Regions from separate parts of the Mesorhizobium sp. SEMIA396 genome, predicted to be linked through region 3. Evidence: riboswitches for the same ligand, from Rfam matches in the RefSeq annotation. Region 3 holds a riboswitch; each other region holds the start of a gene.
What was found. Region 3 has a riboswitch for cobalamin ahead of NP503_RS22395 (DUF1636 family protein). Riboswitches for the same ligand answer to the same signal wherever they lie in the genome.
Positions count from the first base shown of each region.

Region 1: linked by a shared signal. The riboswitch ahead of NP503_RS09805 (aromatic ring-hydroxylating dioxygenase subunit alpha) and the one ahead of NP503_RS22395 (DUF1636 family protein) in region 3 are both predicted to bind cobalamin.
Region 2: linked by a shared signal. The riboswitch ahead of bluB (5,6-dimethylbenzimidazole synthase) and the one ahead of NP503_RS22395 (DUF1636 family protein) in region 3 are both predicted to bind cobalamin.

Region 1 is NZ_JANIFC010000003.1:74,106-77,373, forward strand. Features, by position in the region: gene NP503_RS09785 (ABC transporter ATP-binding protein) at 1-200, shown strand, start outside; gene NP503_RS09790 (DUF680 domain-containing protein) at 277-513, opposite strand; gene NP503_RS09795 (DUF680 domain-containing protein) at 581-781, opposite strand; gene NP503_RS09800 (DUF680 domain-containing protein) at 868-1,065, opposite strand; cobalamin riboswitch at 1,575-1,777, shown strand; gene NP503_RS09805 (aromatic ring-hydroxylating dioxygenase subunit alpha) at 1,890-3,137, shown strand; gene NP503_RS09810 (hybrid-cluster NAD(P)-dependent oxidoreductase) at 3,163-3,268, shown strand, end outside.
Region 2 is NZ_JANIFC010000002.1:119,756-123,023, reverse strand. Features, by position in the region: gene NP503_RS05545 (exodeoxyribonuclease VII small subunit) at 1-88, opposite strand, end outside; gene NP503_RS05540 (histone deacetylase family protein) at 92-1,018, opposite strand; cobalamin riboswitch at 1,140-1,320, shown strand; partial or broken gene bluB (5,6-dimethylbenzimidazole synthase) at 1,323-1,997, shown strand; partial or broken gene NP503_RS05530 (hypothetical protein) at 2,120-3,102, opposite strand.
Region 3 is NZ_JANIFC010000009.1:276,947-280,214, reverse strand. Features, by position in the region: gene cobN (cobaltochelatase subunit CobN) at 1-358, opposite strand, end outside; gene cobW (cobalamin biosynthesis protein CobW) at 377-1,429, opposite strand; gene NP503_RS22395 (DUF1636 family protein) at 1,432-1,860, opposite strand; cobalamin riboswitch at 1,899-2,103, opposite strand; gene NP503_RS22390 (winged helix-turn-helix domain-containing protein) at 2,133-3,268, opposite strand, start outside.

The DNA.
Region 1 (3,268 bases), on a different contig from region 3:
TCGAGCAGCTCGGCGAGGTGCAGCTGGTCTATGTCGACATCGGTCGCGCCGACCTGCCGCTGGTGACCAAGCTGCCCGGCAATGTCGAGGTCAAGCGCGGTTCGACATTGCGGCTGAGCGCCAATGGCGAGGACCTGCATCTCTTCGACGCTGACGGACGGTCGTTTGCCCTTCATGAGGCTGAAGCGAAGGCGGCCTGAGGCAGAACCGCGTCTTGGACAAAAAAGAGCAGCGGGCCAGGCCCGCCGCTCTTTTTTTGAAGATCAGCTTCGACTGTTAACGGCCGAAGAGATTCCGGTCGCTGCCCTGAGGAGCGGACTTCTCTACGTCGCCCGACGAATTGAGCAGCTTCTCGACGAGGCCACCGCTGTTGCGGACCGAGCTCGTATGCGCGCTGTCAACCGAAGTAACCGCAGGCTGGTTGGCGCCGTTGGAGCCAAAGTTGTCGCTGCCGGCGAAAGCACTGCCGGTGATGGCCAGAACGGCGGCGGCAGCAATAAGGATCTTGTTCATTTTAGTCTCCTGAATTCTGGATTTCGCCAGACGGCAGGCACAGCTGCCGTCGCTTGCGAAATTGGTTTTAGCGACCGAAGAGGTTACGATCGCTGCCCTGAGCGGGTGTCTGGGCAGCCGGTTCCGAGGTCTTGGTGGAAGCCGTGTACGACTGGTCCACAGCGGCGGCAGGCTGGTTGGCGCCGTTCGAACCGTAGTTGTCGCTGCCCGCGAAAGCGCTGCCGGTGATGGCCAGAACGGCGGCGGCAGCAATGAGGATCTTGTTCATCTTAAATACTCCTGAATGTCTGAATTTCGAATGTCTGAATTTCGCCAGGGCAGCGGGCGAGCCCGCCGTCGACTGGGAATCGGCTGTTAGTTGTTGCCGAAGAGGTTGTGGTCAGCACCCTGGGCAGGCGCCTGAGCAGCCGGTTCCGACTTCTTGGTCGAAGCGGTGTACGAGCTGTCGACAGCAGTGGCTGCCGCGGCGTTCGAACCGTAGTGGTCGCTACCAGCGAAGGCGCTGCCGGAAATGGCCAGAAGGGCTGCGGCAGTGAGAATGATCTTTTTCATTTTTGTACTCCAGTATCGTCTTTTTCCGTCCGTCTAGCGGCGTGTCTTGGAAATGAAATCGCGTCGTTCGGACAGCCCCGATGTGGGAGGGCAACCCCGCCTTTTCCAATCACGAAGTTGTTCCGTGTGGACCATGAATCCACACCTTGAAATTGTGCCAGGGGAATCTAGAGATACATTTTTCCTCTCTATATCAGCATGTTAAGTTTAACCATCCGATGGATCACTGACTGTTTCAAAGGCCCGGCGTTCACACCGTCCTGCACGCACCGTCAACAGAAACGAACCGTTCGGTTCGATTTTAGGTCAAGCTAATAGTCACTTTTCGAAACCGTTAACCTTTTTTGACCCCCGCCAAGGGTCGGACTCGGGAAGATCGCAGCCGGCAAATGGCCGCCCGGGAGGCGGGATTTCGGCCCGCGACGATCTGCGGTGACGTTTCGCATGCCGTGTCGCGCCGCATGGATACGATGTCGTTTTCATGCCGACGGCGCGCCAGCGATCGTGGTTAGATCATACCCATCTCAGGTGCCGCTTCGTGACGACGAGGCGGAGAATTGGGAAGCCGGTCAGAATCCGGCGCTGCCCCCGCAACGGTGGTGGAGTTCAAGTCGCAACGGGAGACCACTGGGCAACTGCCTGGGAAGGTGTCGCGATGGTCCGCAAGGACAACTCCAGAGCCCGGAAACCAGCCCGAGATTTTTAGACTCGACTGATCGCGGTGGGCGGTCAAGAGGTGGATAGCGCTTCCGGCACCTAGCCGGCCTGCGTTTCAATCCTTCCTCCATCACCACCAGTTCAGTCCTTAGAAACGAGGACAGGACATGGATACCCGCAACGACATGCTGAGGCTCCTGAAGGGGCGCCGGCAAGGCTTTTCGCTGGAGCAGCCCTTCTACACCGATCCAGACTACTTCAAGCTCGACATGGAGCTGATCTGGTATCGCGACTGGCTGTTCATCGGCCATGATTGCGAACTGCCGAAGCCGGGCAGCTACATCACCGTGCAGATCGGCGACTATCCGGTCGTCCTTGTCCGCGACCAGCAAGGCAAGATCAACGCCTTCCACAATTCCTGCCGCCATCGCGGCAGCCGCGTGTGCAACGCGGAAAAGGGTACGGCGGCAAAGCTCGTCTGCCCCTATCATCAGTGGACCTATGAGCTGGACGGCCGCCTGCTGTTTGCCCGCCAGATGGCCGACGGTTTCGACAAGAGTGATTTCGGCCTGAAGCCGGTCGCCTGCGAGAGCGTCGGCGGCTACATCTTCATCTGCCTGGCCAAGGAGCCGGCGGATTTCGCGCCGATGCGGGCGATGATCGAACCTTATCTTTTGCCGCACCGTTTGCGTGAGGCAAAGATCGCCTTTGAGAGCACGATCATCGAGAAGGGCAACTGGAAGCTGGTCTGGGAAAACAACCGCGAGTGCTACCACTGCGTCGCCAATCACCCTGAGCTGTGCAAGACCTTCCCCGAGGCGCCGACCGTGACCGGCGTCAACGGCGCCGACAGCGACCCCGAGATGGTCGCGCACTGGGCCAGATGCGAGGCATCAGGCTTGCCGAGCAAATTCCGCATCGATCCGGCAGGGCAGTACCGCGCCACCCGCGCGCCGCTGCTGCGCGATGCCGTCAGCTACACCATGACGGGAAAACGGGCGGTGAAGAAGAACCTGTCCGACAGCGTTTCAACCGACCGCATCGGCTCCTTGCTGCTTTATCATTATCCGACAACCTGGAACCATATCCTCGGCGACCATGCCGTCACCTTCCGCGTGCTGCCGATCAGTGCCACGGAAACCGCGGTGACGACGAAATGGCTCGTCCACAAGGATGCGGTCGAAGGCGTCGACTACGACCTCGCTGAGCTCACCCATGTCTGGACCGAGACCAACGACCAGGACCGCCGCATCGTCGAGGAAAACGCCTTCGGCATCCTGTCGCCGGCCTACGAACCAGGCCCCTATTCGGAGCTGCATGAGGGCGGCGTGATCCAGTTCGTCGAGTGGTACACGTCGTTCATCGGGCCGCGCCTTGCCGAAGGCGGCCGGCCGGCCCTGCGCAGCGTCGCCTAGCCCAGGGGACAAGAGGATGAATGCGATGACGGACCTTGGCCTCTATCGCCATCTCGACCAGATGACGCCCTGGAACGACCGGCTGCAGGTGCTGGAAGTGATCGGCGTCAGCGACGAAGCGCCGGACGTGA
Region 2 (3,268 bases), on a different contig from region 3:
GCTCCAGATCATCGACGATCTTCTCCAGCGCATCGAGTGCCTGCTCGAAGCTCATCGCCTTGACGTCTTCGTTGGTCTCATCGGCCATCATTCATCCTTTCATCAGTCGCCCGACATGGGCGGCGACCGAAAATGCCAATCCCTGCAGATCGTAGCCGCCCTCGAGCAGGCTGACGAGCCGGTTGCCGCTGTGGCGTGCCGCGCGCTGCATCAGTTGGCCGGTCGCCCAATCGAAATCATCCTCGGTCAGATTGATCTCGGCCAGCGGATCGCGGTGGTGCGCGTCGAACCCCGCCGAAATGATAATCAGGTCGGGCGCGAAATTGTCGAGCGCGGGCAGGACGCGCGACAGGAAGGCATCGCGAAACACCTCGCTGCCAGTCTGCGGCGCCAGCGGCGCGTTGACGATGTTGCCGGCGCCCGTTTCGTTCTTCGCTCCGGTGCCGGGATAAAGCGGCATCTGGTGTGTCGAGCAATAGAGCACCGACGGATCGTCCCAGAAAATGTCCTGCGTGCCATTGCCGTGATGCACGTCCCAGTCGACGATGGCAACGCGTTCGACACCGTGTTTCTTCTGCGCATAACGCGCCGCGATCGCCGCCGTGTTGAACAGGCAGAAGCCCATGGCCGTGGTCTTTTCGGCATGATGGCCGGGCGGCCGGGCGGCGACGAAGACGTTGTCGGCGCGGCCCGAAAAGACGTCATCGACGGCGGCGTTGGCGGCGCCGATCGCGGTGATCGCCGCTTGCCAGCTCTTCGGACTGGCAGTGGTGTCGGCATCGATGCGGGCAATCCCCTCGTCGGGAATGGCGGCGCGCACGCGGGCGACGAAATCGGCGGGATGCGCGTAGAGGATGGTGGCCTCGTCGCCTTCCGGCGCCTGGATACGATCGAGCCCGGCAAAGGCTTCCTCATCGAGCACGCGCTCGATGGCACGCAAGCGGTCGGGCCGCTCGGGATGTCCGGGCGGCGTGAGATGCTCGAGGAAGATCGGATGGGTGTAGAGACGGGTGGTCATCGTCCTAATCTAGTGACCCGGATCGACAAAGGCCATGCACGGGCGGCCGATGACTGGGGAAAATCGCGACTGCGTCCATTCGCGTCGCTGCAAGCATTGGCGTCCTCAGCACTTCGGCGTAAGGTTTTTGGTACTGCCTGGTGCCCGCCGCAAGCGGGAGAATCGGGAACACGGTTGAATTCCGTGGCGTGCCCAACGCTGTGAGGGGGACCGCGCCGGTAAATGCCACTGTCGATGACGGGAAGGCACCGGACGCGGGTTGATCCCGAGCCAGAAGACCGGCCTGGCAGGCATCGTCATCCGCATGGTCAGGCGGATGATATCAATTGCAATCGCAAGGGGACAAGCGATGCCGGAACACCTGACCGCTGCTGTTGGCGACGGATTTGACCAGAGTGCGCGCGATGCGGTCTATCGCGCCATGTTCACACGGCGCGACGTGCGCAGCCATTTCCTGCCCACCGCGATCGATGACGACGTGCTGGCGCGGCTGCTGCTTGCTGCCCATCACGCGCCATCGGTCGGCTTCATGCAGCCATGGAATTTCATTGTCATTCGTGACATCGAGCGACGGGCGGAGGTGCGCGACCTGTTCCTGGCCGCGCGCGAGCAGGAACTGCCGGCGATCGACGAAGAGCGGCAGGAACTCTACCGCAAGCTCAAGCTGGAAGGCATCTGCGAAAGCGCGCTCAACATCTGCATCACCTGCGACCGGCAGCGCTCGAAGGGTTCGCCGCTGGGACGCTGGCACAATCCGGAGATGGATCTCTACAGCACCGTCTGCGCGGTGCAGAATTTCTGGCTGGCCGCGCGTGCCGAGGGCGTCGGTGTAGGCTGGGTCAGCATCATCGAAGCGCAGGCGCTAAAGCGGCTGTTGGCCATTCCGGACCACGTAACGCCGATCGCCTATCTCTGCGTCGGCCGTGTTTCCGAGTTCGCTCCCAAACCGGACCTTGAAACGCATGGCTGGGGACGGCGGCTGCCGCTGCCGGAGCTGATCATGAGCGAGACCTTTTCCGGGCAAGGCGAGACACAGCTCAAATCCACCGTGGCGCGCCTCAACACCGTTTCTGCCTCACCAGACATCACCCGCCCGGCCGATCAGGGTGTGGCGCCGGCCGTAGCCCAGCGCGAACCGCCGAAGGAGGCGAGCGCCTTGTCCTTGAGCTCCCTGAACTTCGACGACGCCTCGGCCAGCCGGGCGTCCCAGGCCGGATCCGGCACCTGGCCCGCGATGGTCTTGAAATAGACCTGCATCAGGCAGGCGATGGCGAAGGGTTCAATGAATGCCGCCTTGAATGCCCAGGCGAAGACGATGGCGAGCACAAAAGCCCAGCCGGCGAGCTGGCCAGGCATCAGGAACAGAATCGCGCCGGCAGGCGCCAGCATCATCAGAAAGATGATGAACGACACGCCCCACATGATGACCGCCAGCCAGACGGCGTTCTTGACCATGACCTTGCCGTTCTGGGCATAGAGCACGACGCCCTGGCGCGCCGTCTCGAAGGGCGAGGCTGAATTGATGCGGATGTTGTAGCCGAGGATGATCTCGTCGACATAGGTCAGCGACAGGCGGATCACCGTGTTGATGAAGGAGACCAGGCCGCTCAGGCCCGGTATCGGCAGGAAGGCGGCGATGCCGCCGAGCAGGCCGGTGATGGCGCGGATGGCGCCCTTGACGAGTTGGTCGACGACGAAAAGGATGTTGGCCTCGGCGAAACGCTGGGTCACGATATCCCTGGCATAGGCGATCTGGTCCTGACGCCGGGAATGTCGCGGCCGTCGATCAGATGAACCATGACGGCGATGTGGCCGGCCTTGACGACATAGAGGATGTATTCGCGGATCCAATACACAGCGATCGAGACGAGGCCAAACCCGACCACGCCGCCCCACAGGGCAAAGGACATGGGCCCGTCGGGATCAGTGGAGATATGGCCGACGCCATAGCCGACCGAGGCGCCGGTGCCCGTCGCCATAATGTAGGCCAGCGTGATGCCGAAATAGACGATCATGCGAAAGACGATGAACGGCCAGGTCCGCATCATGATGGACACCGACCGGCCGATCTCAAAATCCCACATGTGCCCCGAATCTCCGCCTCAGAGATGGTGGAAGAGGATGGACTCAACCCGGCGATTGTCAATTGCCGGCCCTGACGCCAAAGGGCAACGAATTCGGGCTAACGGGTTTCTTCGGAGCCTTCGCCGGCGCGTAGGCTGACGGAGCATCAAACGAAAAACCCGCCTG
Region 3 (3,268 bases):
CGCGGCATTCGCCGGGCAGCAGCGCCAGTTTTATGCCGCGTTCGCGGGCAGTCGAGGCGAGCTGGTCGCAGCCGTAGCGCCACCAGTCGTAGCCGCCGAGGATGCGCACCAGGATGATCTTGGCGTGGCGGGCGACGCTGTCGACCCAGAGGTCGACGGACATCGGATGGCGCAGGTCACGCAGTGCGGCCAGCCGCATCGAGGGCAGGCGGCCGGCATCGGCCTTCCAGGCTGCCGCCAGTCCGGCGAGGTCGCTGTCGGTGAAGGACAGGGCCACGATATCCGCCGGCGTCTGCCGCAGATCGACCGGCTCGGCGAGGTCGTCGAGCGAGGCGGATGTCGTGGTGAGGATGTGCATCGCGACCCGTGTCCGAAATCAGCCGGCGAGTATACGCTCGATCGCCGGGCGGTTCAGCCCCTTCAGGCCGATGACGACGAGGCGCGAACGGCGGTCGTCCTGCGCGGTCCAGGCGCGGTCATAGTAATGATTGACGCGCGGCCCGACGGCCTGCAGCAAGAGCCGCATCGGCTTGCCGCCGACCTCGACGAAGCCTTTTACGCGCAGCACGTTCTCTTCTTCGGCGACGGTGGCGACGCGCTTCGCCAGTTCATCGGGATTGGCGATCGAGGCAATGTCGACAATGAAGGTGTCGAAGTCGTCATGCTCATGGTCGAACGCGCCGTCATGGTGGGACTTGCGGTTTTCGATGTCGTCCTCGACGGCCAGACCGAGCCCGAGCAGCACCGAGGGATCGACCTTGCCATGCGACGTCGGCACGATCTTCACCGCGCGGGCGGAGTGTTCGCCAATGATGGCGTTGGCGCGGGCGGTACCGGCGGCGTCCATCAGGTCGCTTTTCGACAGGATGATCAGGTCGGCACAGGCGATCTGGTCCTCGAACACTTCTTCCACCGGATCGTCATGGTCGAGCGTCTCGTCCCCGGCGCGCTGCGCCTGCAGGGCGTCCATGTCGTTGGCGACGCGGCCCTCGGCCAATGCCGGCCCGTCGACCACGGCGATGACGCCGTCGACTGTGACGCGGCTCTTCACGCTCGGCCATTGAAAGGCCTGGACCAGCGGCTTGGGCAGCGCCAGGCCCGATGTCTCGATCAGGATGTGGTCGACCCTCGGCGTCAGCGCGAGAATACGGTCGAGCGCCGGGACGAAATCGTCGGCGACGGTGCAGCAGATGCAGCCATTGGCCAGTTCGACGATATTTTCCTCCGGACAGGTGTCGATGCCGCAGCCCTTCAGGATCTCGCCGTCAATGCCGATGTCGCCGAATTCGTTGACGATGATGGCAATGCGCTTGCCGCCGGCGTTTTCCAGGAGATGGCGGACCAGCGTCGTCTTGCCGGCGCCGAGGAAGCCGGTGACGACGGTGCAGGGAACGCGGGAGAGGTTCGCAGGCGAATCTGGGGCAGTCATGGTCAGTCCTTCAGCATGTCGAGGGGAGGGATGCGGGCAACGAGGCCGCGCTTCAGGCTATCGGGACGGCCACGCCAGGGAATGAGACCGTCGGTCGAGGTGGCGAAAAGCTTGGCTCCGGTGACGAGGTCGGCGCCGCTGGTCTCGGTCAGGTCGCCAAAGACATAGCTCCAGCAGCCGTCGCGCAGGATGGCGGCGCTGAGGCGCCGCTTGCAATTGCCAAGGCATTCGACGCTGCGGATGCGGATGTCGTCGCCAGATGCGGCGCGGCGCGTATCCTCCGCCAGCAATTCGCCGGCGCGGGGATGGGCGTCGGAGCCGGTCTCATTGCGGCAGGAGGCGCAGACAATGATGGTGACGCCGGCCAAGGCATCATCATGGCCGGACGAAATATCCGCTGTGCCAGCCGAAAAACTGCTGTCGTGGTCCAAAGATCGGGCTCCTTGCCCGGAAACCCGCCGGGCGATCGGATTCTAAAGTCGCAGACGGCAGGTCTCCTGGCTCGCGGGTCATCGCCTTGGGTAGCCGCCTTCCCGGGAACTCCCAGTGGCTTTCGGCCTTGGCTCTTCGCTTACAGTTGCGGGGACAGCCGCGGATTTGGGATTTTGCCCCGCACCGCATTCCCTCTTAGCTCTTGCCGTTGCGGGCAAGAGACCATCTGAACCGGATTTAGGCTTTTGCGAGCGGCGGTGTCAACGCGAGCTTACGACATGGCGATGTCGGCCAGCGCCGGACCCAAATCGCCGGCCGGGGTCACTTCCATGCGTTCGAGCCCGAGCCAGCCCTGCATCTGCTTCAATTCCTCGAACAGTTCTGCAGCGGTTTCAGGTGACGCCTTGGGCTCGGCGTAGGCCGCATGGACCCGCAGCACGCTGGCCGGACGATCTGCCTTGAGGTCGACGCGTGCCACGATCCTGTCGCCGAGCAGGAACGGCAGGACATAGTAGCCGTATTGCCGCTTGTCGGCCGGCGTGTAGATCTCGATGCGGTAGTGGAAGTCGAACAGCCGCTCTGTGCGCGAGCGTTCGAAGACGACAGGATCGAACGGCGCCAGCAGGGCGCGGGCCTCGACTTTGCGCGGCAGGCGGGCATCCCGGTGAAGATAGGCCGGCTTGTCCCAGCCTTCGACGCGCATCGGCAGCAATTCGCCGGTTTCAACCAGTTCCTCCAACCGGCCTTTCATATCGGCCGGCGACAGGCGGAAATAATCGCGCAAATCGCCTGAAGTCGCCACGCCGTGGGCGCGGGCGGAAATGCGCAGCAATTCGCGGTGCGCGTCCTCAGGCGTGGGCACTGGGAGGTCGAGGACCGCCTGCGGCAGCACGCGCTCGGGCAGATCATAGAAGCGCTCGAACCCGCGACGGTGCGCCGTGGTGATGCGTCCGGCCCAGAACAGCCATTCGAAGGCATGCTTGGCGTGGCTCCAGCCCCACCAGCCGCCCGAGCCTTTCTGGCCTTCGAGCGCGGAAGCGGCAATCGGGCCGCGCTCGGCGACCTGGCGGTAAATCTCTTCGATATAGGCGGCGTGCTCGCGGCCCCATTTGGCGAGGCCCAGATACATTTCGTCGCCGCGCTCGGCGCGCTGCATGCGCCAGCGCATCAGCGGGTAGGTCTCGACCGGCAGGAAGGACGCCTCGTGCGCCCAGTATTCGAAAACCGTGCGCTTACGCGTCACGGCCGCGTTGTCGAGCAGCGAGAACGGGTAGGGACCAAGGCGCGAATAGAGCGGCATATAATGAGCGCGCACCACCGCGCTGACGGAATCGATCTGCAGCAGGCCGGTGCGGGAGAGGGTGCGGGCAAAATGCCGGCGGTCGGGCGTGCCGGTCGGGCGGGGAT